3 regions of the Streptomyces sp. NPDC059499 genome follow, and region 1 is predicted to be linked to each of the others. Evidence: riboswitches for the same ligand, from Rfam matches in the RefSeq annotation. Region 1 holds a riboswitch; each other region holds the start of a gene.
The links. A riboswitch is a leader RNA that binds a small molecule or an ion and turns the genes downstream of it on or off. The one in region 1 is predicted to bind cobalamin.
Positions count from the first base shown of each region.

Region 2: linked by a shared signal. The riboswitch ahead of ACFW9O_RS21445 (cobalamin biosynthesis protein) and the one ahead of ACFW9O_RS30550 (CbtB-domain containing protein) in region 1 are both predicted to bind cobalamin.
Region 3: linked by a shared signal. The riboswitch ahead of ACFW9O_RS12795 (ABC transporter substrate-binding protein) and the one ahead of ACFW9O_RS30550 (CbtB-domain containing protein) in region 1 are both predicted to bind cobalamin.

Region 1 covers NZ_JBHYTT010000017.1:141,188-150,686, forward strand. Annotated here, with positions in the region: gene ACFW9O_RS30520 (glycosyl hydrolase) at 25-1,050, opposite strand; gene ACFW9O_RS30525 (DUF5133 domain-containing protein) at 1,320-1,547, opposite strand; gene ACFW9O_RS30530 (subtilase-type protease inhibitor) at 1,956-2,399, opposite strand; gene ACFW9O_RS30535 (metallophosphoesterase family protein) at 2,842-3,747, shown strand; gene ACFW9O_RS30540 (4'-phosphopantetheinyl transferase) at 3,744-4,454, shown strand; gene ACFW9O_RS30545 (histidine phosphatase family protein) at 4,378-4,971, opposite strand; cobalamin riboswitch at 5,075-5,266, shown strand; gene ACFW9O_RS30550 (CbtB-domain containing protein) at 5,249-5,464, shown strand; gene ACFW9O_RS30555 (CbtA family protein) at 5,491-6,267, shown strand; gene ACFW9O_RS30560 (GNAT family N-acetyltransferase) at 6,380-6,892, opposite strand; gene ACFW9O_RS30565 (SDR family oxidoreductase) at 7,039-7,794, shown strand; gene ACFW9O_RS30570 (TetR/AcrR family transcriptional regulator) at 7,892-8,602, shown strand; gene ACFW9O_RS30575 (DUF2199 domain-containing protein) at 8,661-9,499, opposite strand, start outside.
Region 2 covers NZ_JBHYTT010000009.1:51,805-61,303, forward strand. Annotated here, with positions in the region: gene ACFW9O_RS21420 (hypothetical protein) at 1-676, opposite strand, end outside; gene ACFW9O_RS21425 (alpha/beta hydrolase) at 861-1,991, opposite strand; gene ACFW9O_RS21430 (class II aldolase/adducin family protein) at 2,060-2,722, opposite strand; gene ACFW9O_RS21435 (anion permease) at 3,027-4,289, shown strand; gene ACFW9O_RS21440 (hypothetical protein) at 4,302-4,523, shown strand; cobalamin riboswitch at 4,686-4,813, shown strand; gene ACFW9O_RS21445 (cobalamin biosynthesis protein) at 4,943-5,890, shown strand; gene ACFW9O_RS21450 (cobyric acid synthase) at 5,887-7,542, shown strand; gene ACFW9O_RS21455 (putative cobaltochelatase) at 7,539-9,499, shown strand, end outside.
Region 3 covers NZ_JBHYTT010000004.1:235,276-244,774, forward strand. Annotated here, with positions in the region: gene ACFW9O_RS12775 (helix-turn-helix domain-containing protein) at 1-302, shown strand, start outside; gene ACFW9O_RS12780 (MFS transporter) at 299-1,663, shown strand; gene ACFW9O_RS12785 (carbohydrate kinase) at 1,819-2,766, shown strand; gene ACFW9O_RS12790 (acyl-CoA dehydrogenase) at 2,810-4,702, shown strand; cobalamin riboswitch at 4,976-5,160, shown strand; gene ACFW9O_RS12795 (ABC transporter substrate-binding protein) at 5,192-6,259, shown strand; gene ACFW9O_RS12800 (FecCD family ABC transporter permease) at 6,256-7,338, shown strand; gene ACFW9O_RS12805 (ABC transporter ATP-binding protein) at 7,335-8,141, shown strand; gene ACFW9O_RS12810 (PRC and DUF2382 domain-containing protein) at 8,226-9,215, opposite strand.

The DNA.
Region 1 (9,499 bases):
GTGGGTCCGCGGCGGCAGTAGCGCTCAGGAGAGACTGATCTCGCCCTGGTTCAGAACGCGGGGATGGAAGTACGTCGCCTGCGTTTCGGCGTTGGTGTTGTTCCCGCGCAGATGCTCGGACCACATCATGAACCACGCCCATTGCGGCTGGCTCTGCAGCATCGATGCGGTCGGCATCTTGCCTATTTCACCGATCGCCATGGGCTTCGTCCCGGCAATGTTTCTCATCTGCTGGTAATCGGCGGCACTCGGGTGGCTCTTGTACCAGACGTCCAGTGAGACGACGTCGGCGTACTGATTTCCGGGGTAGTAATTGCTCCACCCGCCGGCCGGGTTGTCCTGCACGTTCCACACCCAGATCAGATTGTCCAGACCCTTGCTTCCCGCGAGGTAGTCACGCGTGATCTGGAAGAGGCGTGAGCTGCCGTTGGAACCCGGCCGGTTCCCCCACCAGTTCCACGATTCGTTCATCTCGTGGAACGGCCGGAAAAGGACCGGGACTCCCGCGTTCTTCAACTGTTGCAGGTACGGAACTACTTCGTCGAGACGCTGCTTCCACGCCTTGTTCAGCGAGCTGCCGTCGGTGAGGATCTGGGAGAACTGCGCGTTCGACAGGTTCGACTTCACGCCGCCCTCGAACGCGCAGGTGCTTCCGCCGGTCGGCGGACAGACATGCCAGGTCAGAGAGACGAGCGACCCGTTCGCCCACTCGGTCTTCGCCTGGTCCACCACGCGCTGGCGATTGGCCACGTCCGCGGCGTTGAACATCAGGTCACCGCCCCACAGGCCGGGGTACTGCCCGGTGACGTCCTTGACCTGTTGTGTGTACTGCCCGGGAGCGGAAGCCGGCTCCTTGTTGTGCTGCCCGGAAACGATGTTGTTTCCGGAGATGGAGCGCAGATAGTTCACCACGGTCTGCTTGGGCGTCGCGGGAAACGCTTGTGCAGATTCCGTCGCCGGCCAGGCGAATACTGCCGTGAAGACGGCTGCGGAAGTCATCGCGGAGGTGATGAAGCGTTGAGTTCTTCTCATGGGCATCCCGGCTTTCACGGAGGATCGGAATTGCTTGATGCCATGAAGGTGGCCGCTCCTTCGGCGCACGTCAATGGTTCCCGACGCCTTCCGTTACTTGCCGACAACATTATTTACTTAACGTTTCCTAAACACTCCACGGCTTTCGTCACTTGTCCTCAATGTGCGCTTCATGCCGCGGTTCGATTCGCGACCGGGCGGGTCACGCCCCGGATCGGCCGGCCGGGCGCCGGTCGGCCCGGCGCCCGGTCCTGCTCATGTCGGCCCGCCTGCGAGATGCCGCCTGTTCAGGTGGTGAGGACGGAGTCGTCCTGGGGGCGCGCGCCGGGCAACTGGTGGCGTGCGGCGATGAGCGCGGCGTCGATGTCCCGGGTGCCCGTGGCCACACAGAGCGTGTAGGTGATGTCGTCCATGCGTCGTTGCACCTCTGCGTCGCCGTTCTCTGCCCGCAGAATGCGCAGGGTGTCGTACTGATCGACAAGGTTCCGCAGTACCACAGGATGGGCCATCAGCACCGGAGTCTCCGTTTCGCTCGCTCACGAGTCATTCGGCGACCCGTGTACCCCAGTTCTCCCTGTGCAGACCACCCGTAACCGTTGTGCGGTCAGGCTGCTGCCCGTAGGGCGTAGTTGTGGCGGGACGGTTGCCTGCGCGGGTTCGGCCGGTGTGATGCTTAGGCCGCTGCCGCCGGGGCGACGAGGTTGCCCCGGCGGCGGGTCGGGGAGGTGGCGACGGCGTCGTGGCAACGAGTCGCGGGAGCCGGCCGATCCTGTTGCCCGGGACGGCAGGCGGCCGGGTCCGTGGCGTGGTGCCGCTCCGGAGACCGTCAGCGGTGGCGACAGCCGTGGCGCGGGTCCGAACGGGGGCCGGTCGGCGTCCCTGCCGACCGGGGGCCCTTCGGCCGCGGGTGCCGGACGGCTCGGTCAGAAAGCGAAGACCGGTCCTTCGCCCAGGCTTGCCTGCATCTCACACGCGTTGCCGAAGCCGGCTGACCAGGAGACGCTGCGGCCCTGCCACACACCGGTCACGTCGAGGACGACGGGGTCCCACTGACGCGTGCAGTTCCCAGGCGACTGAGGCGTGGTCAGCCGGGCGAACTCACCGTTGACCGCGCGCAGTTCGGTACAGGCCGCCGCGGGTGCGGGATGAGTGCCCTGCGGGCGGGGCGCGCAGCTCAGGGTGACGGCCCGCTGGACGGTGACCGAGTCGGCGCTGCCCCTGCCGACCGACAGGACGAGGGCCGACGGGGCGTAGAGGCCGGTCGTCCGAGCGGGCCGGCTCTGTGCGACGCCCATGGCCGCCGTGCCCGACATGACGAGTGTGGAGACCGTGGCGATTACGCAGAATCTGCCGAGGTTGTAACGCATCTGTGAAGCTCCTTCGCGTGGAGTGGCGATTGCGGTGGGGAGTCTTGCGCCTGCGGGGAGTGAGTGCACATCGATCAGTTCTTTCCGGCCCAACCTCCGGAAAGCCCGCCTACCGAATGGCCGTTCGGCCAGCTCGGAAGCGGTGCGCCCGCCTCGCGCCAGGTGTCCGCCATGTGGACAGATTGCAGTGGTACAACCGCGAACTATCGTCTGACCTGCGATGACGCTGATCTGGTTCTCGCATGAAACCGCAGGCTTCGGCCGGAAAGCAGCGCATGGGACGCTTCCGGCAAAGACCTGAGGCACCTGCTCTCGGGGCGTCCTGCCGGAGTCGGCCACGGTCTCGCAAGGTCGTTCCGCGTCGGCCGCCGGGCTGTGCCATGCCTGAGACGCGCCGCGGGCAAGGGACCCGGCGGAGCGAGCAGGACGGTAAATTCGAACAATGAGTCAACTGAGCGACCCTGCCCGTCAATCGCCGCCGGGGCGGGGCCGGCTTCTGGCGGTCAGCGATCTTCACATCGGGATCACCGACAACCGTCCGATCGCCGACAAACTGCACCCGTCGCACGACGACGACTGGCTCATCGTCGCGGGCGACGTGGCGGAACAGGCCGAGGAGGTCGCACAGGCTCTGGAAATGCTGGCGGGCCGCTTCGCCCACGTGGTGTGGACCCCGGGCAACCACGAACTGTGGACCGTGGACAAGGATCCCGTACGACTGCGCGGACAGGCGCGGTACGAGCACCTCGTCCAGGTGTGCCGCGAGCTCGGTGTGACGACACCGGAGGATCCGTACCCCCGGTGGCAGGGAGCGGACGGGCCGGTTGCCGTCGCCCCCGTGTTCCTGCTGTACGACTACACGTTCAGGGCCCCCGGAACGACGACCAAGGAAGAGTCCCTGGCCAAGGCGCACGAGGCCGGAGTGGTCTGCACCGACGAGTACCTGCTCCACCCCGACCCCTATCCCGCCCGGGACGACTGGTGCCGGGCGCGGGTGGCGCAGACCGAGGAGCGGCTGGCCGCGCACGACCCGGACGTCCCTCTGGTGATCGCCGGTCACTGGCCGCTGGTGCGCGAACCCACATCCGTCATGTGGTACCCGGAGTTCGCCCAGTGGTGCGGCACGGAACTGACGGCCGACTGGCACCGCCGCTTCAACGTCGCCGCCGTCGTCTACGGGCACCTCCACATCCCCCGTACGACCTGGTACGACGGGGTGCGCTTCGAGGAGGTCTCGATCGGTTATCCCAGGGAGTGGCGCAAACGCGGCCACCCACGGGGCCTGCTGCGTCAGATCCTTCCCTACACGGGCGAACAGCCCCCGGCCGAGCCGGGGGAGGAGGCGTGATCGAGCAACTGCTCCCCGAGTACGTCGCCTGCGCGGACACCTTCGAGGCGGATGCTCCGGTGGGGACGCTCTACCCCGAGGAAGCGGAGGTGGTCGCTCGCAGCGTGGACCGGCGCCGGCACGAGTTCGCGGCCGTGCGCGGCTGCGCGAGACGGGCCATGGCGGCCCTCGGGCTTCCTCCCGCGCCGGTGTTGCGCGGCCACCGGGGGGTGCCCCTGTGGCCCGAGGGGGTCGTGGGCAGCATGACGCACTGCGAGGGCTACCGAGCCGCGGCGTTGGCCCGGGCGTCAGAGGTCCGCGCGCTGGGCATCGACGCGGAACCGGACGAAGCACTGCCGGCCGACGTGTGGGAGGCCATCTCGCTCCCCTCGGAGAGGCGGCGGATCGGCCTGGTCGCGGACGGCGCGGCCCCCCACTGGGACCGGCTGGTCTTCAGCGCCAAGGAGAGTGTTTTCAAGACGTGGTACCCGCTCACCGGCATCGAGCTCGACTTCGACGAGGCGGAGATCGAGTTCAGCCGGGGCGAAGGGGCTTGGCACCGGGGCACCTTCACGGCGCAGCTGTTCCGCACGGCGCCCGGGATACCGGGCACGTTCGAGGGAAGGTGGCTGGTCCAGGACGGGTTCGCGGTTACCGCGATCGCCCTGCCCCACGTGCTTCCGGAGGGCGACCGCACCGCAGGTTCCACCTGCCCGCCCGTCCGCTGAGCTCGGTGAGTGCGAGCGGGGGCACGTCCAGCCGCCAGAAGGCCTGTACCGGCAGAGTCAGCGCCTGGACCACGGCCGCGCGGACGACCGCGGGTTCGACCACCGCCATGACCCGCACGTCGCGGTCCCCGGCCAGGGTCTCCAGCCAACCGCCCACCCGCTCCGCCAGGTCCAGGAGCGACTCGCCTCCGTGCGGGGCGGCCGAGGGGTCGGCCAGCCAGGCGGACACGGCGTCGGGTTCGGCGGCGCTGACGTCCGACAGACGTTGCCCGCTCCAGCGCCCCATGTGCCAGTCGCGGAGCGCGGGTTCGGCACCGGGGGCGAGTCCGAGCGCCTGAGCGGTCTGCAGACAGCGTTCCGAAGGGCCGCGCACGTACCGGTCGGCTCCCGGCACGTCACCGGCTGCGTCCTCGGCCCCGCGCAGACCCGCCTCGTCCAACGGTGCGTCACCCTCGAAGCGCGCCTCTCGCGCCGCCGCGTTCATGGCCGGTGAGATCAACATCACCCGTACCGTCATGCTCCGCCTCCCCTTCTTCAACAACTGCCCGATGCGTAGGCGCCCCATGGGAACACGGCCCGTGCCGCGGGGCGTGACCGGGACGGTTGCACCGTGGCGGCGCCCGAGCAACAGGCGGTATGGTCGCGGCAACCAAGACGAGGTGTGAACGGAAGTCCGGTGAGAATCCGGCACGGTCGCGCCACTGTGTACCCGCTCCTTCTGCGGGAAAGTCAGACCCGGCACCTTCGTCTCAGGCACCACGACAGGGACGCGTGTTCCCACAGGAGGTTCTGCCATGGCACATTCTGCTGCCCCAGCCGCGATCGCACCCGCGATCACCCCCATCTCCCTGAAGGCTATTGCCCCCTGGGCCGTCTTCTTCGGCATCCTGATGCTGGTCCTGCTGTACTTCGTCGGAGCCGAGCAGGGCGCCACCGCGGTCTTCGCGGGTGAGTCCGTGCACGAGTGGGTCCACGACGGACGCCACCTCCTCGGATTCCCCTGCCACTGAGATTCCGGGAATCAGGGGAACGTTCCATGAACTCCGTATCGGTCAGAGCTCTGCTCGTCCGCGGGATGCTGGCCGGCCTCGTGGCCGGCGCGCTCGCCCTTGCCGTGGCCTACTTCCTCGGTGAGTCCCGCGTGGACGCCGCCATCGCGCTGGAAGAGTCACACGCCCACGACCACGGCGGCGGCGAGGAACTCGTCAGCCGCACGATGCAGGCCACCGGCGGTCTCGCCACCGGTGTCCTCGTATTCGGCGTGGCCATCGGCGGCATCGCCGCACTCGTCTTCTGTTACGCCCTGGGCCGCATCGGCAGTTTCGGCCCCAGGGCCACGGCCGCGCTCGTCGCGGGTGCGGCCCTGCTGACGGTGTACGTCGTGCCGTTCCTGAAGTACCCGGCGAACCCGCCGGCTGTCGGAAACCCCGACACCATCGGACAGCGCACCGGCATGTTCTTCCTGATGGTCGCTCTCAGCGTGCTGCTGGCCGTTGCCGCCGTGATGTTCGGCAAACGTCTCGCACCCCGCCTGGGCAACTGGAACGCGACGACTGCCGCAGGGGCCGGCTATGTCCTGCTGATCGGGCTCGCCTACGCCTTCCTGCCCTCGTTCAACGAGGTCGGCACGGACTTCCCGGCCAGCCTGCTGTGGGAGTTCCGGCTGTCCACGCTCGCTGTCCAGACGACGCTCTGGACCGTCTTCGGTCTCGTCTTCGGCTACCTGACCGAGCGGCTTCTCGTACCGGCCGCGCGTACCGCATCGTCGGCGGGTGACCGTACGGCACCTCGCACGGCCGATGCCGTGAGCTGACCTTCCAGCCCCGCAGGGGGCTTGCGGCAAGTGAACCCGCCGGGGATACCCGGCGGGTTCCGTCATGTGCGGCCGGGGCCGAGCTCTGCGTTCAGGCGTCCGGCGTCGGGGGTCAGGCGCCCGGCCGGCCGGTTCGTATCCAGTCGATACGGAAGTGCTTGAGCCTGTCGTCCTCGCCGACCAGCCGCATACCTGCCGCTGCCATGACGTGGTGCGAGCGGGTGTTGTCGAGATCGGCGTCGCCCTTCACGGACGCGACCCCCTGGGAACGCGCGAAGGCCAGAAGGGCCCGTAGCGCCTCGGAGGCGTACCCCCGACCGCGTACCGAGGGGATCAACCCGTAGCCGATCGTCACCCGACCGTCGGAATCGGGCCTTCCGTGAAAGCCCACGCCGCCTATCACGGCCCCGTCCGCGCGGCGGCGGATCTCGTAGGCGCCGAACGGTTGGGGGCTGCCGGCGTCCGCGCAGGTCTCCAGGAAACGGCGGGCGACCCCGCGGTCGCCGTCCCCGGGGTATCCGGGTGCCCAAAGGGTGCCTGCCGGCGGTTCGCCCGCCTCCACCGATGCGGCTTCGGCCGCGCTCAGCGGGTGCAGCAGGAGGCGTGTCGTCATGAGGTTGTCCATGACAGCCCGGAGTATCACCTCGGCAGGGACCGATGCACGCGAGTTTCGCCACCGTCCCTGCGTAGCGTTGCTACGGTAATGGTGTTAGCGTTGTTCGTGATGGGGTCGCGGAGACGGCCGGAACCCCTCTGTCGCAGGAGCAGGTCATGAGTGAGCAACAGCAGCACACCACCGCGGCGCGCAGGGTCGCTCTGGTCACCGGGGGATCGCGAGGCATCGGGCGTGAGAGCGCCGAGCGGCTCGCGGCCGACGGATTCGCCGTCGTCGTCAACTACGCGGGCAACAGGACCGAGGCCGAAGCGGCCGTCGAGGCGGTCATCTCCGCCGGTGGCGAAGGATTCGCGTTTCAGGCGGACGTCGCCGACGAGACGGCCGTGGCCGCCCTCTTCGACGCGGCCGAGGCCGCCTTCGGCGGGATCGACGTGGTCGTCCACGCCGCGGGTGTCATGACGCTCGCACCCCTGGTCGATACCGACCTCGATGCCCTGGACCGGATGCACCGCACCAACATCCGCGGCACGTTCGTCGTCGACCAGCAGGCGGCGCGACGCCTCCGTGAGGGCGGGGCGATCATCAACTTCTCCAGCTCGGTACTCTCGCTCGCCATCCCGGGATACAGCGCCTACGCGGCCACCAAAGGGGCGGTGGAGGCCATGACGCTGATCCTCGCCCGTGAGCTGCGCGGCCGGGACATCACGGTCAACGCCGTGGCCCCCGGCCCGACCGCCACCGCGCTGTTCCTGGACGGCAAGGACGAGGAGACCATCGCGAGGATGGCGGCCCAGCCGCCGCTCGAACGGCTGGGCACGCCCCAGGACATCGCGGAGGTCGTCTCCTTCCTCGCCGGCCCCGCCCGTTGGGTCAACGGCCAGGTGCTGCGCGCCAACGGGGGGATCGTGTGACGGACCGGACGACCTTCTTCGGCGACCCGGTCGGACGGGCCCGTTTCCCGTGCGGGCGCGAGCCCCGCGCCGTGAACCGCTTGATAGCGTCCGTGCGGTGAGTACCCGAGCGCGCATCCTCGAAGTGGCCGCAGGGCTCGTCGCGGCGTCCCCGGACGGGGACATCTCCACCCGGGCCGTGTGCGAGGCGGCCCAGGTCGGCGCACCGGCTCTCTACCGGCACTTCGGGGACAAGGAAGGGCTCCTTACGGCGGTGGTCGACCACGGCTTCGACGCGTACCTCGCGACGAAGCGGGAACGCGGCGAATCCACGGACCCCGTCGAGGACCTCCGCAACGGCTGGGACAGCCACATCGAGTTCGCCCTGCGGAACCCGAACCTGTACCGGCTGATGAACTCTCCGGCGATGCGCACGCCACCAGCCGCGGCGCTCGAGGCCCACCGGATCCTGACCCGTGATCTGGAGCGGGCTGCGGAACAGGGAAAGCTGCGCGTCACCCCCGAACTGGCCGCCCAGATGATCATGTCGGCGAATACGGGTGTGGCCCTCATGCTCGTATCCCGCCCCGCGACCTTCTCGGACGACAGCGTGCAGACGCGCGTACGCGATGCTGTGCACGCCGCGGTCTTCACCCCGGATGCGCGTGTCGCCGAACCGGTGGAGGCCGAAGTCCCCTCAGCGGCTGTCCGGTTGAGGGCTCTGCTGGACCGGTCGAAGGGGTCCGGCCTGAGTGCCGCGGAATCGGTGCTGATGAACGAATGGCTGGACCGGGTGTCGAACGCGACGCCGGGGGACGGGGATCGCTGAGGGGCCGGCCTTTCCGGATCCGTGCCGCCGATGCCGACCCGAGGCGCACGTTGTCGGATCAAGAAGGATCTGACCAGGCGAGGGAACGCCAGACCTGCTGGGCCCAGGCGAGGTCGGCGGGGTCCTCATGGGTGCAGCACAGCTCGGCAACGGTGCCGCCGGCTGACACCGTGAAGCCGTAGAACTCGTGCCGCTCCCCGCCGTGGTCGTCCGGGGTCAGCCAGAAGGCGTGGCGGAGTCCGCCGGGCAGAGGCTCGGTGAGCCGCTGCGCGGGCAGCCTGTCGGGGGCGCCGTCGAGCAGTACCGAGAGGAAGTCCTTGGGGGTACGTCCCGGGACGTCGTCCGTGAACACCGTCACGGCGGCGCTGCGGTCCGGTCCTGCGAACCGGTTCGCTCCGTCGGCGACCCGGGCGGTCAGGCCTGCGGTGCGGACGACGGTCCAGCGGTCGTCGAGGCGGGTGCGGACGTCGACGGGAAGCTGGTGCGGAAAGCGGCTGAGGACGTGGTCCCGGTCCCAGACGTCCTCCAGGACGCGGGTGGCCGTCGGGTGATGGCCGGCGACGAGGTAGGGCAGCTCGTCGGGGTCGGTGACCCGGGCGATGAACCGGGCGCCCAGCAGGTCATCGCCCCAGGGGCGGACCTGGTTGGAGAGCAGCCCCTTGAAGGTGAGGTCCGAGTAACCAGGGTCTTCCCACCGCTCGTCCGCCTCCCGGAGCGTGGCCTCGTCGACCTCCAGCCATACGCCCAGGACCAGCTCGGTCCCGTGTGTCAGCCGAACGGGAAGCAGACAGCGGATGAAGGAGCCGACGCCGTCCACCCTGAGCAGCGCGGACGGACCGAGCCGGTGCCGGGAGCCTTCGGGTGCGGTGAGGGCGGCGTCGGGCAGGTTGAATCCGA
Region 2 (9,499 bases), on a different contig from region 1:
GGGTGAGTGTGGCCTGTCCGGCGCCGAGCGTCAGCGCGCCGACGGCGGCGAGGCCTTCGAGGGCCCAGTCGAGCAGGAGCGCGTTCAGGTCCTCGGGCTGCCCGGTCGCGGTGCTGCCGGGGGTGGGCTGCTGCGGCGGCCCGTACGGCACCTCGCACCGCTCCTCGTGGAGTTCCGCGACGCGCTGGCCGAGGAGGTCGAGGAGGGCGGGCACGGTGACGGGGCCGGCGGAGAGCTGCAGGAGCGAGAGCACCTGGGGCACCGCCTCGACGGCTTCGGCGACGGCGGTCGCCTCGATTCCTTCGGGTGCGGCGTGGACGAGCGACCAGGCGTCGAAGAGCGCCACCCAGCCGCGGAGCACGGCAGAGTCGTCCCGGTCCCAGGCGCGCAGCCTCCAGCCGGGGCGGGCGGTGTCGCCGTGGAGTTCGATCAGTCCGGCCAGCCTGGCCCGGTCCCAGCCGGTCTGTATCTGGGCGGGGGACAGTTCCAGCGCCGCCGCGGCCCGTTCCAGGGCCTGGGTGGCGAGCGGAGCGGCCCCCGGGCCCGCCGCGTCGGCGGCCCAGTGGGCGATCCGGACGGCGTGGGCGAGCACGGCCCTGGCCTGGCGTGCCAGTTCCGCAGGGGGCGGTGTGCCCTCGGGTGGGCGGGGGGCCGGCCTGGTGCGCCGGGTGGTCACGGCCTTGCGGGCGGTGGCAAGGGGTCGCGGGCGGACAAGTCGCAGCCTGGAGTCGCGCGGGGTACGGGACGTCACGGGAGCAGTCTTGCCTCTGACGGCCCGAAAGCCCAAACGGAAGCCGGATCCCATGGGTACGGGAAGGATTCGGGCCCGGTCACCAACCGGGCCGTTCCATCCCATCAGCTCACATCAGGGGCGTGAGGAAGCGTCTGAGGGCCTCTTCGTAACGTGCCGGACCGGCATTCCACATCGCCGCATGCGGAGCCTGCGCCACGGAGTGCAGGGTGACCAGGTCGGGACGCAGTGCGGCCAGTCGCCGGGACGGCTGCCAGGGCGCCAGGGTGTCGTCGGGGCCGTGGAAGATCAGCGTGGGGGCGTGCAGGGCGGTCGGTACGGAGGTCTCCAGGAGCGGGGCGCCGCGCAGTCCGGTCTGGCCCTGGGCGGCCCGGACGGCGAGGGGCAGGAGTGCGGCGGGGATGCCGTGGGCGACGGCCAGGGCGCGGAGTGTGACCTTCCAGTCCAGCACCGGGGAGTCCAGGACGAGACCGCTGATGCGGTCGCGGAGTGCGGAGTTGACGGCGGTGTGCAGGGCCATCGTGGCGCCGGTGGACCAGCCGTGGACGACGACGCGTTCGGCCCCGTAGCGCACGGCGTACCGGATGGCCGCGTCCAGGTCGCGCCACTCGGACTCGCCGAGGTGGCCGAGCCCGTCCGGGGAGCGGGGTGCGCCGGTGTCACCCCGGTAGGCGAGGTCGAGCACCGGGAACTGCTGCTCCTGCAGGAATCCCGTCACGTTCAGGGGGTGTTCGCGGGTGGTCCCGAGACCGTGCACGGTGATCACCCAGGTGTCGCGGGCGCCGGGGAGGAACCACGCGGGCAGGGCGCCCAGCTCGCCGGGGATCTCCACCTCCTTGTACGCGAGGCCGAGTGCGCCGAGCGGGTCGCCGCTGTGGAGCTCGGGGGTGAGGCGGACCTTGGCACCCGGTTCCAGGCTGCCGCTGGTGACGCGTTCCAGCCTGCGTACGACGGTGTCGGCGGAGTCGTGCAACGCCTGCTCGACGACCGGGCCGACGATCGCCCGGACGTCGCGGCCCACCAGCCCGTACGTGCCGGGGCGCAGCGCGGCGAAGGAGCGGGTCAGGGTGACCTGCCCGGGCGCCGTGTCGTGCACGGTGAGTCTGCGGTCCCCGGGGAAGGGGCGTGGTGACGGGGCCCCGAGGGCGGCGTCGCTGGCGTACCGGCCGGCCGCGACCGCTGCCGCTCCGACGCCGAGGATCGTGGAGACGGCTGCTGCCGTCGCTGTTGCCGGGCGCACGGCTCCAGTGTCCTGGGCCGCGCCGCGGTCGGCCAGCGGGACGGGGCCGTCCGGTGCCGGGCCCGGGCTCAGCCGGGCTGGCCGTACCCCTTCAGGGCGTCCTGGACGTCACGCAACTGGGCGCGGGAGAGCAGGGACGGGTGGTGGCCGGGCACGGAGCTCGCGGTGAGCCAGAGCCTGCACATCCATTCGAGCTGGGCGGTGCGGTCGTAGGCCTCGTCGAGGGTGTCCCCGTAGGTGACCGTTCCGTGGTTCTGCAGCAGGCAGCCGGTGCGGTCGCGCAGGGCGGTGAGCATGTTCCCGGCAAGCTCCGGCGTCCCGTACCGGGCGTAGGCGGCGGTGCGGACGGGGCCGCCGAGCATGGCGGCGGCGTAGTGCACCAACGGGACCTCGTCGACGAGGGTGGAGACGGCCGTGGCGTGGACCGCGTGGGTGTGCACGACGGCGGCGGCGCCGCTGTTGTTGTTGTAGACGGCCAGGTGGAGGGGGAGCTCGCTGGTCGGGGCCATGTCGCCGAGGACCCGGCGCCCTTCGAGGTCGACGCCGACCGCGTCCCCGGGGCCCAGCCGGTCGTAGGGCACTCCACTGGGGGTGACCAGGACGACTCCGCCGACCCGCGCCGACACGTTGCCCGAGGTGCCGACGACCAGTCCGTCCGCGGCAGTCCTGCGGGCCGTCGCGACGACGCCGTCCCATGCCCGCTCGATCGCGTCCTGGTGCTGATCGCTCATGCGGCGATCCTAGGGTCAGGCATTCGGATCACGCCGGGTCCGTCGGGTCTGTCGGGCGAAGCCGTCGCTGAGCACGTGAGCGATGTCTCTCCAATGGGGCAAATGCGGCAGACCAGGTGGGCGCCGAAACCCGGCGCAGGCCGGTTCCCCCACCGCCGCGGCCCGCTGCGACCGCCTCGGGCGCACACAAGCGGAATGGCTGTTCGCGCTTGGGGTCACCGCAACGCCCTGCCCAGTTCATCTTCCGTTCACCCAGGTTGCTTACGTTCCTACAGCCACTGACGTCGAACGATTGCCTGGGTAAATGGAACACATCACGCTGCTGCTCGCGATCGTGATCGTGACAGCTCTCGTGTTCGATTTCACGAACGGTTTCCACGACACCGCCAACGCGATGGCCACCACCATCTCGACCGGCGCTCTCAAGCCCAAGACAGCGGTGGCCATGTCCGCCGTTCTCAACCTCGTCGGCGCGTTCCTGTCGGTGGAGGTCGCCAAGACGATCTCCGGCGGGATCATCAACGAGAACGGCCTCAGAACCGAGGTCATCTTCGCGGCGCTCGTCGGCGCCATCCTGTGGAATCTACTGACCTGGCTGGTCGGCCTGCCCTCCAGCTCCTCCCACGCACTCTTCGGCGGTCTCATCGGCGCCGCGGTGATGTCGGCCGGATGGTCCTCGATCAACGGAGGCACCGTCGTCACGAAGGTCCTCCTGCCCGCGATTGCGGCCCCGCTCGTCGCCGGTCTGGCCGCACTGCTGGCCACGAAGCTGACGTACCGCCTCAACCGGAAGATCACCGACGAGGCGCAGCTGAAGTCGACCGCCAAGGGCTACCGGGCCGGACAGATCGCCTCGGCCGGTCTCGTCTCGCTCGCCCACGGCACCAACGACGCCCAGAAGACGATGGGCATCATCACCCTGGCCCTGGTCACCGGAGGCGTGCTCGCCCCCGGTTCCAACCCGCCGGTCTGGGTCATCGCCTCCGCCGGTATCGCCATCGCGATGGGCACCTACCTCGGCGGCTGGCGCATCATCCGCACCATGGGCAGCGGCCTCACCGAGCTCAAGCCGCCGCAGGGCTTCGCCGCCCAGACCAGTGCGGCCACGGTCATCCTGGCCTCCTCGCACCTCGGCTTCTCCCTCTCCACCACCCAGTCCTGCTCCGGTGCCGTGATGGGCGCCGGTCTCGGACGCAAGGGAGGCGTGGTCCGCTGGTCCACGGCCACCCGCATGTTCATCGCCTGGGGCCTGACCCTGCCGGCCGCCGGTCTGGTCGGCGCGGGCGCGGAGTTCCTCACCAAACAGGGCCCCTGGGGTGTCGGCGTGGTCGCCGTGCTCCTCGTCGCGGGCTCCGGTGCCATCTGGCTGCTGTCGCGCCGCAAGCCGGTCGACCACACCAACGTCAACGAGACGGACGCCGAGCCCGCGGGCGTCGTCACCACCGCCATCGCGGCCGTCAGCCCTCCGCCCGTCGGCTCCGGCGTCCCGGACCTCAAGACCACCATCCCGGCCCCGGCCCCGACGGCCGGATCCCCGGCCGACCCGGCCCGACCGGCCACGGTGTAAGGACAGATCCGCATGAACATCGACTGGGCAGCTCTCGCCTCCGTCTTCGGCGTCAGCCTCGTGGTCACCGTCGCACTGGTCGGCCTCTTCACTCTCGGCATCATCGGCCTCTCCAAGCAGGCCGCGGCGGTTCAGTCCGGCGGATCTCTCACGCTGGCGCGCACCGGCGCGTACGCCTGCTTCGGGCTGTGCGCGGCGGCGGTCGCCTACGGGATCTATCTGATCGTCGTCTGACCACCCGGCACCACGCCGCCGTCTCCTCGCATCGGGCCGGACACACCACGTGTGTGTCCGGCCCGATGTGCGTCTGCGCACACTGCACTCCCGCAGGTCAACGGCAGGTTGACGGGCGTTCACGGGGCGTGGTGGACTGCCGGTGCCATTTACGGCGACAGGAGAGGAAGCCGGTGCGAATCCGGCGCGGTCCCGCCACTGTCACCGGGGAGCAGGCCCCCACACGGAAGTCACGGTCCGGCACGGACTGGAAGGCCGGGGGAACTGCGGATCCGGAAGCCAGGAGACTCTCGTCGCCGGTCACGTCGAACCAGGGCGCGGACCCTGAGTTAAGGACATCTGCCATGCCTGGCTGCCGTGCGTCGGTCCCTGTGCCACCCGCTCCGAACGTCCTTCGAGGCACGACGGCCGGCTGAACCGTGCGAGCCGACCGCATCTTCGCGTACGGCGCCACCGCCGGTCTGATCGGCGACCTGCTGCTGGGTGACCCCCGGCGGGGCCACCCCGTCGCCGCCTTCGGGCAGGCCGCGGCAGGCGTCGAGAGCCGGCTGTGGCGCGATCACCGCGGCTGGGGCGCCCTGCACGCGCTCGTCTGCGCCGGGGGCGCCGTGGGCGCCGCCGCGCTGGCCGCCCGTGCCGTACGGAACCGTCCCGCCGCTGCCGTGGCCCTGACCGCCGCCGCCACCTGGTCCGTCATCGGCGGTACGTCGCTGGGCCGGGAGGCCCGCGCCATCGGCGGTGCGCTCGCCGCCGGTGACATCGAGGTGGCCCGGGAGCGGCTGCCGCACCTCTGCGGCCGTGACCCCCAGTCCCTCGACGGACAGCAGATCGCCCGCGCGGTGGTGGAGTCCGTCGCCGAGAACACCTCCGACGCCGTCGTCGGCGCTCTGGTGTGGGGCGCCCTCGGCGGTGTCCCGGGCCTCGTCGGGTTCCGGGCCGTCAACACCCTCGACGCCATGGTCGGCCACAGGTCGCCGCGCCACCGGCGCTACGGCTGGGCCTCGGCCCGCCTCGACGACCTCGCCGGCTGGCCGGGTGCCCGCCTCACCGCCGTGCTCGCGGTGGCCGCCGGTGGCCGTCCGCGCGAGGCCGTACGCGCCTGGCGGGCCGACGCGGGCAAGCATCCGAGCCCCAACGCGGGCCCGGTGGAGGCGTCGTTCGCGGGTGCGCTCGGTGTGCGCCTCGGCGGGACCCTCGCGTACGGCGGGCGGGTCGAGCACCGGCCCGTGCTCAACGGGGAGAACGGCCGGGACGTGCGGGTCACGGATATCGAACGCGCGGTGCGGCTGTCGCGCCGGGTGAGTGTGCTGGCCCTCGGCGTGTGTGCGGCCGCGCGGCTGGCTTCGGGAAGGAGAGGCCGGGCATGAGCGGCGGACAGGGCGGCGGGCTGTTGGTCGCGGGAACGACCTCGGACGCGGGCAAGAGCGTCGTCACGGCGGGAATCTGCCGGTGGCTGGTGCGCCGGGGGGTGAAGGTCGCACCGTTCAAGGCGCAGAACATGTCGCTGAACTCGTTCGTCACCCACGAGGGCGCGGAGATCGGCCGCGCCCAGGCGATGCAGGCGCAGGCCGCCCGGGTGGAGCCGAGCGTGCTGATGAATCCGGTGCTGCTCAAGCCCGGTGGTGACCGCTCCAGTCAGGTGGTCCTGATGGGGAAGCCGGTCGGCGAGATGAGCGCACGGGGCTACCACGGCGGCCGTCAGGAATCGCTGCTGGGGACGGTCGTGGACTGTCTGGAGCAACTACGGGGCACGTATGACGCCGTGATCTGCGAGGGGGCGGGCAGTCCCGCCGAGATCAATCTGCGGCGCACGGACATCGTGAACATGGGCATCGCGCGGGCGGCTCGCTTCCCGGTGCTGGTCGTCGGGGACATCGACCGGGGCGGGGTGTTCGCTTCGTTCTTCGGGACGACGGCGCTGCTGAGCGCCGAGGACCAGTCGCTGGTCGCCGGGTACCTCGTCAACAAGTTCCGCGGCGATGTGTCGCTGCTGGAGCCCGGCCTGGACATGCTGTACGAGCTCACCGGGCGCCGTACGTACGGGGTGCTGCCGTTCGCCCACGGCCTCGGTATCGACGAGGAGGACGGACTGCGGGTGTCGATGCGCGGCGCCGTGCGGGAGTCGGTCGTCGCGCCTCCGCACGGACCGGACGTCCTGAGGGTCGCGGTGTGCGCCGTGCCGCTGATGTCGAACTTCACCGATGTGGACGCGCTGGCGGCCGAGCCGGGTGTGGTGGTGCGGTTCGTGGACCGGGCCGAGGAGCTCGCCGACGCGGACCTGGTGATCGTGCCCGGTACGCGCGGCACGGTGAAGGCGCTGGCGTGGCTGCGCGAGCGGGGGCTGGCCGACGCGCTGCTGCGGCGGGCCGCCGAGGGGCTGCCGGTGCTGGGGATCTGCGGCGGTTTCCAGGTGCTCGGTGAGTCCATCGAGGACGAGGTGGAATCGCGGGCGGGGCTGGTCGAGGGGCTCGGGCTGCTGCCGGTGCGGATCCGGTTCGGCCGGGAGAAGGTGCTGGGCCGGCCTGTCGGATCGGCGCTCGGGGAGCCCGTGGAGGGGTACGAGATCCATCACGGGGTCGCCGATGTGCGCGGCGGTGAGCCGTTCCTGGACGGATGCCGGGTGGGCGCCGTGTGGGGCACGCACTGGCACGGGTCGCTGGAGAGCGACGCGTTCAGGCGGCGGTTCCTGGCGGAGGTGGCGCGGGCTGCCGGGCGGCGGTTCGTGGCGGCTCCGGACACGAGCTTCTCGGAGCTCCGGGAGGAACAGCTGGACCGGCTGGGGGATCTGATCGAGGAGCACGCGGACACGGATGCGTTGTGGCGGCTGATCGAGCAGGGGGCACCGGCGGGACTGCCGTTCGTGCCGCCGGGGGCACCGCGGGGAGCGGGGACGGTGGCGTCCCGTGACCGGGGCTCCGCCCCGGACCCCGGTCCTCGAACGCCGGACAGGCTGGATACCGCTGAGCGAACGCCCGATGTGGCTGGAGCAGTTGATCTCGTGACAGAGGAGGCACCGTGAGTACCCCGTATCCCTTCACCGCCATCGTCGGACAGGACGATCTGCGGCTCGGACTGTTGCTGAACGCCGTCAGTCCGGCCGTCGGCGGTGTTCTCGTGCGGGGCGAGAAGGGCACCGCCAAGTCCACCGCCGTACGGGCGCTCGCCGCGCTCATGCCGGAGGTGTCCGTGGTCTCCGGGTGCCGGTTCTCCTGCGATCCGGCCGCGCCCGACCCGGCGTGTCCCGACGGTCCGCACGAGGCAGGGACCGGCGTGTCGCGTGCCGCGCGGACCGTGGAGCTGCCCGTCGGCGCGTCCGAGGACCGGCTCGTGGGTGCGCTGGACATCGAGCGGGCGCTCTCGGAGGGGGTGAAGGCCTTCGAGCCGGGGCTCCTCGCCGACGCGCATCGCGGGATCCTGTACGTGGACGAGGTCAACCTGCTCCACGACCACCTGGTGGACCTGCTGCTCGACGCGGCGGCCATGGGTGCCTCGTACGTCGAACGCGAAGGCGTCTCCGTACGGCATGCGGCGCGGTTCCTGCTGGTCGGGACGATGAACCCCGAAGAGGGCGAGCTGCGCCCGCAGTTGCTGGACCGCTTCGGGCTGACCGTCGAGGTGGCCGCTTCCCGCGACACCGACCAGCGGGTCGAGGTCGTGCGGCGGAGGCTCGCTTACGACGACGATCCGGACGGGTTCGCCGCCCGGTGGGCGCAGGAGGAGGGCGCGTTGCGGGCACGGATCGCCGCCGCGCGTGTCCTGCTGCCCGAAGTGGTGCTCGGGGACGGCGTGTTGCGGCAGATCGCGGCGACGTGCGCGGCCTTCGAGGTGGACGGCATGCGTGCCGACATCGTCATGGCCCGCACCGCGACGGCGCTGGCCGCGTGGGCGGGGCGCGACGAGGTCACCGCCGAGGACGTGCGGCAGGCCGCGCTGCTGGCGCTCCCCCACCGGCGGCGGCGCAATCCGTTCGACGCGCCGGGGCTGGACGAGGACAAGCTGGACGACACCCTCAGGGACGCGGCCGGGGACGAGGGCGGCAACGACGGCGACGGCGACGACGAGCCCGATCCCGACGGGCCCGGCGGCGGTGACGGTGGCGGCGGCGGGGTGCCTCCGCAGGACCCCGGCCCCGAGGCCCCGGACCGGAGCGGGGACACCGGTCCCGAGCAGGGTGGTGAGGCCCCCGCGCAGGGGCGGCCCCCGGGCGGCGGGGAGCAGCAGCCCGTACGTGCCTCGGAGCCGTTCCGCACGAAGATGCTCAGCGTGCCCGGTCTCGGTGAGGGCGCGGCAGGGCGGCGGTCCCGGGCGCGTACGGAGCACGGGCGGACGACGGGGGCGCGGCGGCCCCAGGGGGCGCTGACGAAGCTGCATCTCGCGGCGACCGTGCAGGCGGCGGCGCCGCACCAGCGGGCGCGCGGGCGGTCCGGGCGGGGGCTCGTCGTACGGCGTGACGATCTGCGGCAGGCGACGCGGGAGGGGCGCGAGGGGAACCTGGTGCTGTTCGTGGTGGACGCCTCGGGGTCGATGGCGGCCCGGCAGCGGATGAGCGCCGTGAAGGGTGCCGTGATGTCGCTGCTGCTGGACGCCTATCAACGGCGGGACAAGGTGGGCCTGGTGACGTTCCGCGGCAAGGACGCCGAGGTCGCGCTGCCGCCCACCTCTTCGGTGGACGCGGCTGCGGCGCGGCTGGAGTCGCTGCCGACCGGCGGGCGCACCCCGCTGGCCGCGGGGCTGCTGAGGGCGCACGACGTCCTGCGGGTGGAACGGATGCGCGATCCGTCCCGGCGGCCGCTGCTCGTCGTGGTGACGGACGGCCGGGCGACCGGCGGTCCGGACCCGGTGGCGCTGGCCGCGCGGGCGGGCCGGCTGCACGCCGCCGAGGGCACGGCGTCCGTCGTCGTGGACTGCGAGTCGGGGTTCGTGCGCCTCGGGCTCGCCGCACAGCTCGCCCGGGACCTGGGGGGAAGCGCGGTCAC
Region 3 (9,499 bases), on a different contig from region 1:
GGCACGAGCCCTCCGGTGTCAGCGACCTGATGCCCCGACTGACACCGGAATCCCTGAGAGAGCTGTGGGACGCGTTCGAAGCCAAGGTGACGGAGCTGACCGCCCGGGACGAGCACGATCCGAGGGCCGAGCGGGTCGTGCTGGTCACGGCCGGACTCGCGCTGGCGGCGAGCGAACCCACGGCACCCGAGTCCGCGGATCCCCTCACCGAGGAGCCGCGCTCCGGCCGCGACACACGCGTCGGCGGCACTCGCCCCGACGTCACGTCCGAGGCCGGCCCCCGTTCCCGGGGCACCTCGTGACCCGGCCCGCGCCCGCCACCGCGCACACCGAGTACACCGGGCCGGACGAACGCACCGCGCGGCGCCGCTTCGTCACGGTGTCGTTCCTGTTCTGGCTGCCGGCCGGTCTGACCGCCGCTCCCATGGTCCTGCTCTTCACCGAACGAGGCCTGGCCCTCGCCGCCGTGGCCGGGGCCTTCGCCGCACACTCCCTCACCGCCGCCGCCCTCGAACTCCCCACCGGCGGCCTCTCCGACGTCATCGGCCGCCGCACCGTCCTGGCCGGCGCCGGAGTCCTCAACGTGTGCGCCCTCACCCTCATAGGACTCGGAACGGCCGGCTGGGTCCTCGCCCTCGGCATGGCGCTGATGGGCGCGGGCCGCGCCCTGTCCAGCGGACCGGCCGAAGCCTGGTACGTCGACACCGTGCACGCCCGCTCCGGGCCCGACGCCGACCTGCGCACGGGACTGGCGCGCGGCGGCGCCGCGTCCTCGGCCGCCCTGGCACTCGGCGTGATGCTCGGCGGCGCACTGCCCTGGCTGCTCGGCCTCGGCCCTGACTTCGGCGCCCGGCTGCGCGCCCACACCTCCGACCTCGTACTGCCGCTCTCGGTCCCCGTCCTCCTGGGCGTGGCCGTCGAGGCGGTCTTCGTCCTCTACGCCCTCACCGCACTGCCCGAACCTCCTCGCCCCCGCGCCACCCTGCGCGGTGTGCTGCGCGGTGTCCCGGAGGCCATCGGCGCGGGTCTGAGGCTCGGCGCCCGGGACACGCTGATCCGCCGCATCCTGATGACCGCGGGCGCCGCCGGCACCGCGCTTGCCGCACTCGAACTGCTCACGCCCGGCCGCGCCGCAGCCGTCACGGGAGCCTCCGAGTCCGGGGCGGTGCTCTTCGCGGGTCTGGCAGCCGCCGGGTTCGTCTGTTCCGCACTCGGCAGTCAGATCGCCCCGCTCGTCGCCCGGTTCGCGGGCGGGAGCGAACGTGCGGTCCTGGCGAGTCTCGCGGCGAGTGCCACCGGTCTCCTGGTGCTCGCGGCGACCGTGTCCTCCACCGGAGCGGCAGCCCTGACCCTGGCCGTCGCCGGATACGCCCTGGTGTACCTGGGGCTCGGGGCCGCCGGTCCCAGTGAGAACGACCTCCTGCACCGCCGCGTCGACACCTCGGGCCGTGCGACGGCACTTTCCGTGCAGTCACTCAGTCTGCAGCTCGTCGGGGCGGCCGGAGGGCTGGTCACGGGTGTGCTGCCCGCGGGCCCCCTGCCCTGGCTGCTCTGTGCCACGGTGCTGCTGGCAGGCGCCCTGCTGTGGGCCCGTCGGGCCGCCGGCCCTGCCGCACAGCTCGTCGGCCGGCCGGGACCCGCCACGGGAGACGGCATCGGCTGACGTCCCCGCCGCGCGTGAGGGACGCCCTCCGGTGTCCGTACCGGGCGCGAGATCTCCCGGCACCCCCGCGCACGAGGCAGAATCGTCGGCAGCGTGTCCACCGGCCACCGCGTGCCGGACACCCCCGCCCGGCGTCACTCCTGGAGACCCTCCTCATGCTCGACAGACTCGCTCTGCTGGTCATCGGCGAATGCGTCGCCGACATCGTGCGGGAGCCGGGCGCGGCAGACCGCGTCCACCCGGGCGGCAGCCCCGCGAACGTCGCGTACGGTCTGGCCCGGCTGGGCCGGAGCACGACGCTCCTCACCCAGCTCGGCCAGGACGCGAACGGACGGCTCATCCGGAACCATCTGGCATCGGCAGGGGTCCGTGTGCGCACCGACGGGTGCGGCGCGCCCACGCCGTCCGCCGCCGTCACCCTGGACGACGCGGGGCGGGCCTCGTACACCTTCGAGATCACCTGGTCACTGGCCCCGGTGACGCCGGAGCGGCCGCCGCAGCATGTGCACACCGGGTCGATCGCCGCCGTCGTCGAGCCGGGGGCCGGTACTGTCCTGGCCACCGTCGAAGCACTCCGGGCGAACGCGACCGTCAGCTACGACCCGAATGTGCGCCCCGAGCTGATGGGAGACCACGCCGAGGCCGTACGCAGGGTCGAACGCTGTGTCGCCCTCAGCGACGTGGTCAAGGCGAGCGACGAGGACCTGGCGTGGCTGTATCCGGGTGAGACACCGGAGAGGACCGCCGAGCGGTGGCTGCGCTCCGGTCCGGCGGTCGTCCTCGTCACGCGGGGAGCCGAAGGGGCGCTGGCGGTCCTCCCCGGTGCGACGGTGAAGGTCGACGCGGTGCCCGTCCGGGTCGCCGACACCGTGGGAGCGGGCGACGCGTTCATGTCCGGCACGCTGCACAGCCTGGCTGCGCACGGACTGCTCGGAGAGGGCGGCCGCGCACGGCTGCGTTCACTGGACACCAGGACCCTGGGCGACGTGCTGCGCCACGGGGCGGCATCGGCCGCCGTGACCGTCGCACGGGCCGGTGCCCTTCCTCCCGACGAGGAGGAGCTGGCGGCGGGCCTGACCGGGGCACCTGTCCCCAAGGCCTGACGACGCCGGTGTCCTCCCGCCCGCCCCGGTCGTTTAGTCCTTCATGACCGTGACCCTTACCGACACCGTCCAACCGTCCACGGCCGACCTGCTGACCGGCGTCCTCCTCGGCGCGGACTTCCGCCGGGAGCACGGCTTCTGGCGGCGGCTGATCATTACAGAACCGTTCCGCCGCCCCGTGGGCGGTACGCCCGAAGAGCGGCTTGCCCTCGCCTACGACCGGCTGCGGATCCTCAACCGCTCCCTCGACAGCGGAGCCCGCCTCGCAGCCGACCCGCGCGCGCTGGCCGCCCTGCACGAATGGCTGGGCCCGGTGGATCCCGCGCTCACCACCGTGGCGGGCATCCACTACAGCCTCTTCCTCGGCAGTCTCCTCGACCACGACGCAGGCACGGACCGCGATCTGTCCGACTTCCTGGGGATGCGGCGCATCGGCACGTTCCTCTGTACGGAGGTGGCGCACGGCAACGACGCGGCCTCCCTGGAGACCACCGCGACGTACGACCGTGAGCGGGACGGGTTCGTCCTGCACACCCCGAACGCGGGGGCGCAGAAGTTCATGCCCAACACCAGCCCGGCGGGCGGACCGAAGACCGGGCTCGTCGCCGCGCGCCTCCTCGCCGACGGTACGGACCACGGTGTCCACCTCTTCCTGGTCCCGCTCACCGACGACGTACAGGCTCTTCCAGGCGTACGGGTCCGGCGGTTGCCGGCGCGGATGGGCAGCCCCGTGGACCACTGCCTGACCTCGTTCGACCGGCTGTTCGTCGGGCGGGACTCCCTGTTGGGGGAAGGGAGGGGACTCGGCGGGGACGGCGAGTTCATCAGCACCCCCGCCGACCGGCGGCGCCGCTTCCTGACATCCATCGGCCGTGTGACCCCGGGGCGGATCTCCATGAGCGCCTGCGCGGCCGGCTCCGCCCGCGCCACGCTTGCGGTAGCCGTCCGCTACGGCAGCCATCGCATGGTCTCCGGCGCCCGGGGCGCCGGGCAGATTCCGGTGAACGCCCACCGGACCCACCACGGGCCGCTCGCCTCGGCGATGGCCACCGTCTTCGCCATGAGTCTGCTGCACCGCAGGGCACTCGACCGGTGGGAGCGCCGCACCGACGCGGACAGGGTGGAGGCGGAGCGGCTGGTGGCCGTCGCCAAGGGATGGATCACCTGGCAGGCCCGCTCGGTCATCGTCGAATGCCGTGAACGCTGCGGGGCACAGGCGCTGTTGGAGAACAACGGCATGACGGAGCTGGTCACCGGAATCGAAGGTGCCATCACGGCGGAGGGCGACAACCTCGCCGTCCACGCCAAGGCGGCGGCCGACATGCTCTTCGCCGCCGAATCCTCCTCCGGGAACCCCTCGCAGGACGCGGCGGACGGGACCGGCGACACCCCGGCCGAGCGGACCCCCGGTGAACTGGCCGACCCCCGGTTCCTCGGCAGGCTCCTGGACGCGGTGGAGGACATCTGGTTCACCCGGGCCAGGAAAAGCGCGCTCGGGGCAGCACAAAGCGACCCCCTCGCACGGTGGAACGCGGCCTCCGGAGCCGCACTGCGCGGGGTCGAGGCCCACGCGTACCGACAGGCGGCCGAGGGCTTCGCCGAAGCGCTGGCCACGCTCCCCGAGGGCGCCGCCCGGGAGCGGCTGGCCGAACTGGAGCGGCTTTTCGCCGTCCGGTGGGTGGCACGCAACAGCGGGGACCTGCTGGCGGCAGGTCACCTGACCGCGCAACAGGTCGACGAACTGCCCGGAGCCACCGAGGAACTGATCGCAGCCGTCGCCGCGCACGCACCCGAACTGGTCGAGTCCTTCGCGCTGCCGGAAGAGCTGCTCGCCGACTGGCCGATCGCAGGACCGGACTACGCCGACGCGTACGACGACCCGAAGGGCCCCTGGCATCCGGCGTCCGCCGAGCCGTCACCGCCCACCGCGCCGTGAGCGACCGACGGGCCGTCCGGACACGACCCGGCACGGCTGGGGCCCGGCGTGTGCGCGAGGCCGCCGAGATCCTCGGCCTGCGGGCCGTACTGCTCGCGTACTGGGGAACGACATCCCTCCTCGCCCGCCTGCGCGGACGCCGGTGAGAGCCGGAGAATCGGTTCGTCGCACGTACTGACCCGGAGCGCGGTTCCCGGCCGGGGACAGGGCCGGCGCGGAGGACACCCCACCCGCCGTGCCGGCCGCGGCCCCCGGGGCCGCCGTCCGGCTGCGTGATAGCTTGCAGAAGCCAGTCACACTCCACGTGGAGTCAGGGAATCCGGTGCGAAACCGGAGCTGACGCGCAGCGGTGAGGGGGACGGGCGGGGCCACGGCCACTGGACACCCTCGGGGTCCGGGAAGGCGTCCCGTCCGGACGAACCCGAGTCCGAAAACCTGCTGGCACCCGTTTCCCGTACCGGGAGCGGTGCTTCGTACCGGGCTCCGCGCATGAGCCCCAGGACGCAGAGGGACCCAGTGCCGCCCATAGCCAGTACCGTACGCCGAACCGCCCTGCTCACGGCCGGACTTGTCCTGCTGTCCGCCTGCGGTGGCGGCTCGTCCGGGAAACCCGCGCAGGGCGCCGGCGCCGCCGGTTACCCCGTGACGCTGAAGAACTGCGGACGCACCGTCACCGTCGGGGCCGCCCCGCACCACGCGGTGTCCCTGGACCAGGGATCGACGGAGATCCTGCTCTCGCTCGGCCTCGCCGACCGGCTGGCGGGCACCTCCACCTGGACCGACCCGGTGATGAAGGGCCTGGAGAAGGCCAGTGCGAGCGTTCCCCGCATCGCCGAGAACCGGCCCTCCTCGGAGAAGGTCCTCGACAAGGAACCCGACTTCATCAGCGCCTCGTTCGAATCGACCCTCGGCAAGGGCGGTGTCGCCCCCCGCGAACAGTTCGAGGACCTCGGCGTCCCCACCTACGTCTCGCCGGCCGACTGCACGGCCAAGGACAACAGCACAGGCGGGGACGGTTCCCGTACGAAGCCGCTGACCATGGAGAGCGTCTACGCCGAAGTGCACGACCTGGCTAAGGTGTTCGGTGTCCCGGAACGCGGTGACGAGCTCGTCGCCCGCCTCCGGGCACGCATCAGCACGGCGACCGAAGGCATCGAGGCATCCGACGCCACCCTGCTCTACTGGTTCGCCAACGCCGAGGCGCCCTACCTCGCGGGGTGCTGCGGGGCGCCCGGAATCATCACCGAGGAGCTCGGCGCGAAGAACGTCTTCGACGACACCCAGGAGGAGTGGCCCCAGATCAACTGGGAGACCGTCGCCGACCGCAACCCCGATGTACTGGTCATCGGTGACCTGACCCGCAGGTCGCAGACCGCCGAGAGCGCCGAGAAGAAGATCCGGTTCCTGGAGACCAACCCCGCCACGAGGAACATGGACGCCGTACGGCACAAACGCTACGTCCTCCTCAGCGGCCAGGCCATGAACCCCTCCATCCGCACCGTCGAAGGCGTGGAGCTCGTTGCCGCAGGGCTGCGCGGCTTCGGGCTCGCGGGATGACCGACACCCGACAGGCCGTTGGTGTACACGCGCAGAAGACACCGACGGCCCGCCCGGCCGGTGTCCGTGTCCTGCGCGACGGCCTCCTGTGGAGCTGCGGGACGGCGCTGCTGGTCCTGTCCGTCGCGGTCGCCGTCACCATCGGACCCGCCCGGATCTCCGTCCCGGACGTCTGGTCCGCGGTGGCGGCCCATTTCGGCCTCGGGGACTCGCGGCTCACCCCGATCCGGGACGGCATCATCTGGAACCTGCGCATGCCCCGCACCCTGCTCGCCGCGGTGTGCGGGGCCGGACTCGCGGTGTGCGGCACCGTGATGCAGTCACTGCTGCGCAACCCTCTCGCCGACCCGTTCGTGCTCGGTGTCTCCTCCGGGGCGTCCACCGGCGCGGTCGTGGTCGTCATCCTCGGGGCGGGCGGGGGAGCGGTGTCGATCTCGGCCGGTGCCTTCATCGGGGCCATCTGCTCGTTCGCCCTCGTCCTGCTGCTCAGCCACACGCTCGGCGGGACGACCGACCGGGTTGTCCTCTCCGGTGTGGCGGCGATGCAGCTCTTCTCCGCGCTCACCTCCTTCGTCGTGATGACGGCCGCCGACGCCGAGCAGACACGCGGGGTGCTGTTCTGGCTGCTCGGCTCCCTGAGCGGGGTCGGCTGGACCGATGTGTGGATGTGCGCGGCGGTGCTCGCCGGGACGCTGCTGATCTGCCTCGGCCACGCCCGTACGCTCGACGCCTTCGCGTTCGGCCAGGACGCGGCGGCCACCCTCGGCGTCCATGTCGCCCGCACCCGGATCGTGCTGCTCTGCACCACGGCGCTGCTGACCGCGGCGCTCGTCAGCTCGGCGGGCGCCATCGGCTTCGTCGGCCTCGTACTGCCGCACGCGGCCCGCGCCCTGACCGGCTCGGGGCACCGGCGTCTGCTGCCGGTCACCGCGCTCGCCGGAGCGGTGTTCCTGGTCTGGGTCGACACGCTGGCCCGCACCGTCCTCGACCCGCAGGAGGTACCGGTCGGGGTGGTCACCGCCCTCATCGGTGTGCCCGCCTTCGTGCTGGTCCTGTACCGCACCCGGAGGGCCACATGACCACCGCCGTCGAAGGCCTGCGGGCCGAGCGCGTGACGCGGGAGGCGGGCGGGCGGATCGTCCTCGACGGTGTGGACATCGCCCCGCCGCCCGGAGCCACGCTCGGACTCCTGGGGCCGAACGGGTCCGGCAAGTCCACGCTCCTGCGCATCATGGCCGGAATCCTCGGCCCGGGCGCGGGCACGGTGACCCTCGACGGCCGGACCCTCGCGGAGACCGGCCGCCGCACCGTCGCCCGACGCGTCGCCGTGGTCGACCAGCACGCCACCACCCAGGTCGAGTTGAGCGTCCTGGACGTCGTGCGCCTCGGGCGTATCCCGCACCGCCGTGCCTGGGCGGCACCCGGCGGCGAGGACGAGGACGCCGTGGTCGAGGCGCTGGAGCGCACCGGCCTCGCCGACCGCACCGAGCAGTCCTGGCACACCCTGTCCGGCGGTGAGCGCCAGCGCGTCCAGATCGCCCGTGCACTCGCGCAGCAGCCTCGTGAACTCCTCCTGGACGAGCCGACGAACCATCTGGACATCCAGCACCAGCTGGAGTTGCTGTCCCTCGTCTCCGCGCTGCCCGTCACCGCTGTGGTGGCGCTGCACGACCTCAACCTGGCCGCGATGTTCTGCGACCGCGTCACCGTGCTGAAGGAAGGACGGGTGGTGGCCGGCGGAACGCCCGCGGAGGTGATCACCGCAGATCTCATCGCCGACGTCTACCGGGTACGGGCGGTGGTGACGCCCGAAGGGCCCGACGGCAGACCTTCGGTGCGCTTCCTGCCGGGGGGTGCCGCGGGCGGCCCGGCTTCCGGCTGACCCACGGCGAAGGGGCGGGCCCGCGTCGTCCGGGTCCCGCCCCTCGCTGCTTGTCGCGCGGCCTGTCGCCGCTGAGTGAGGGGGTCAGCGGCGCCGTCCCTGGCCGAACTCGCCGCCCGTGTCCTTGCCGCTGCCCATGTCCTTGCCGTCCGCGTAGTCGATCTTCTCCTTGCGGAGTTCGGCGGAGACTTCCTTCTGCTCGGTGACCTTGTTGGTTTCGAGGCGGACGCGTTCCACCGGGACGGCCTCCTTGCGGACGGTGGCACGTTCGGCGTGCAGGGTGACTTCGACGTCCTCTTCGCCGATGCTCGTCGTTCCGGTCGACTTCTCGCCCGGCCGCATGGGTTCGCGCACCACGCGTACTTCCTCGTGGGACACGGGTACGGTCCGCGTGACGTTCTCGGTCACGACGTACTTGTGCAGGTGCGCCTTTCCGCTCTCGTACTCCTCCGTACCGACGAGGAGCTGTTCCTCGGAACGGACCATCTCCTCCCGGCCCCCGGCGCCGGGGGCGGACCGCTGGGCTCCGGCTCCGGCGAGCGGGCGCGACGTGGAGGACGTCTCCGTGTCACGGTGCCTGCCCATGCCGGCGCCCGAGGTGGCCGCCGCGCCCGTGGTGCCGGCCGTCGTCGCCTTCCCGGTACGGGCTGTTCCCGCGGCTCCTGCCGCTCCCGCGGCTCCGGCGGCTCCCATGGCTGCCGTTCCGGTGCCGGACGTGGTGCGCGCGTCGCCGCCGGCGGTGCCAGTGGTCTTCCTGGTCATGCCGTAGTGCCGGTAGAGCTCTTCCTCCTCGGCCACGGAGAGATGCGCGTCGGCGTCCACCCGGGGGGCTTCCTTGACGCGGTCCTTCGTGTGCGAGACGTGCAGGTCGGAGCCCACGCGGCGGGCCCCGGCGAGCGGTACGAAGCTCTCCTTCATGCCGAACATGCCGGTCTTGACCGTGATCCAGTCGGGCTTGCCGGTGTCGTCGTCGACGTACACCCGTCCTACACTGCCGACCTTTTCGCCGTCACTGTCGTAGACGGTCAGACCGTCGAGTTCTCCGGAATCCGTGAAACCGTCAGCGGCTCCCATGGCCGATTCCTCCTCGCCCGGGCACGCCCTGTGGGTGGGTCCAGCAGAAAAGGCGCGTCCGGCTTCCATCGCGCCTCACCCGGTTGGACGCTGCAACCTCCCGGCTCGGGCACCGGGCGGCCCGGAGCAGCGGGGGTGGGCGGTGGCCCCGCGCAATGCCTGTATCGGCCCCTTCCCTCCGTTACGCCATTCGGGTGAGCACCCTCATGGGTGCACCGGGGATGCGGTCCCGCCCCGCACGTATGATCGACGCGCCGTCGCCGAACGTCGGGCGGCCTGTCCCC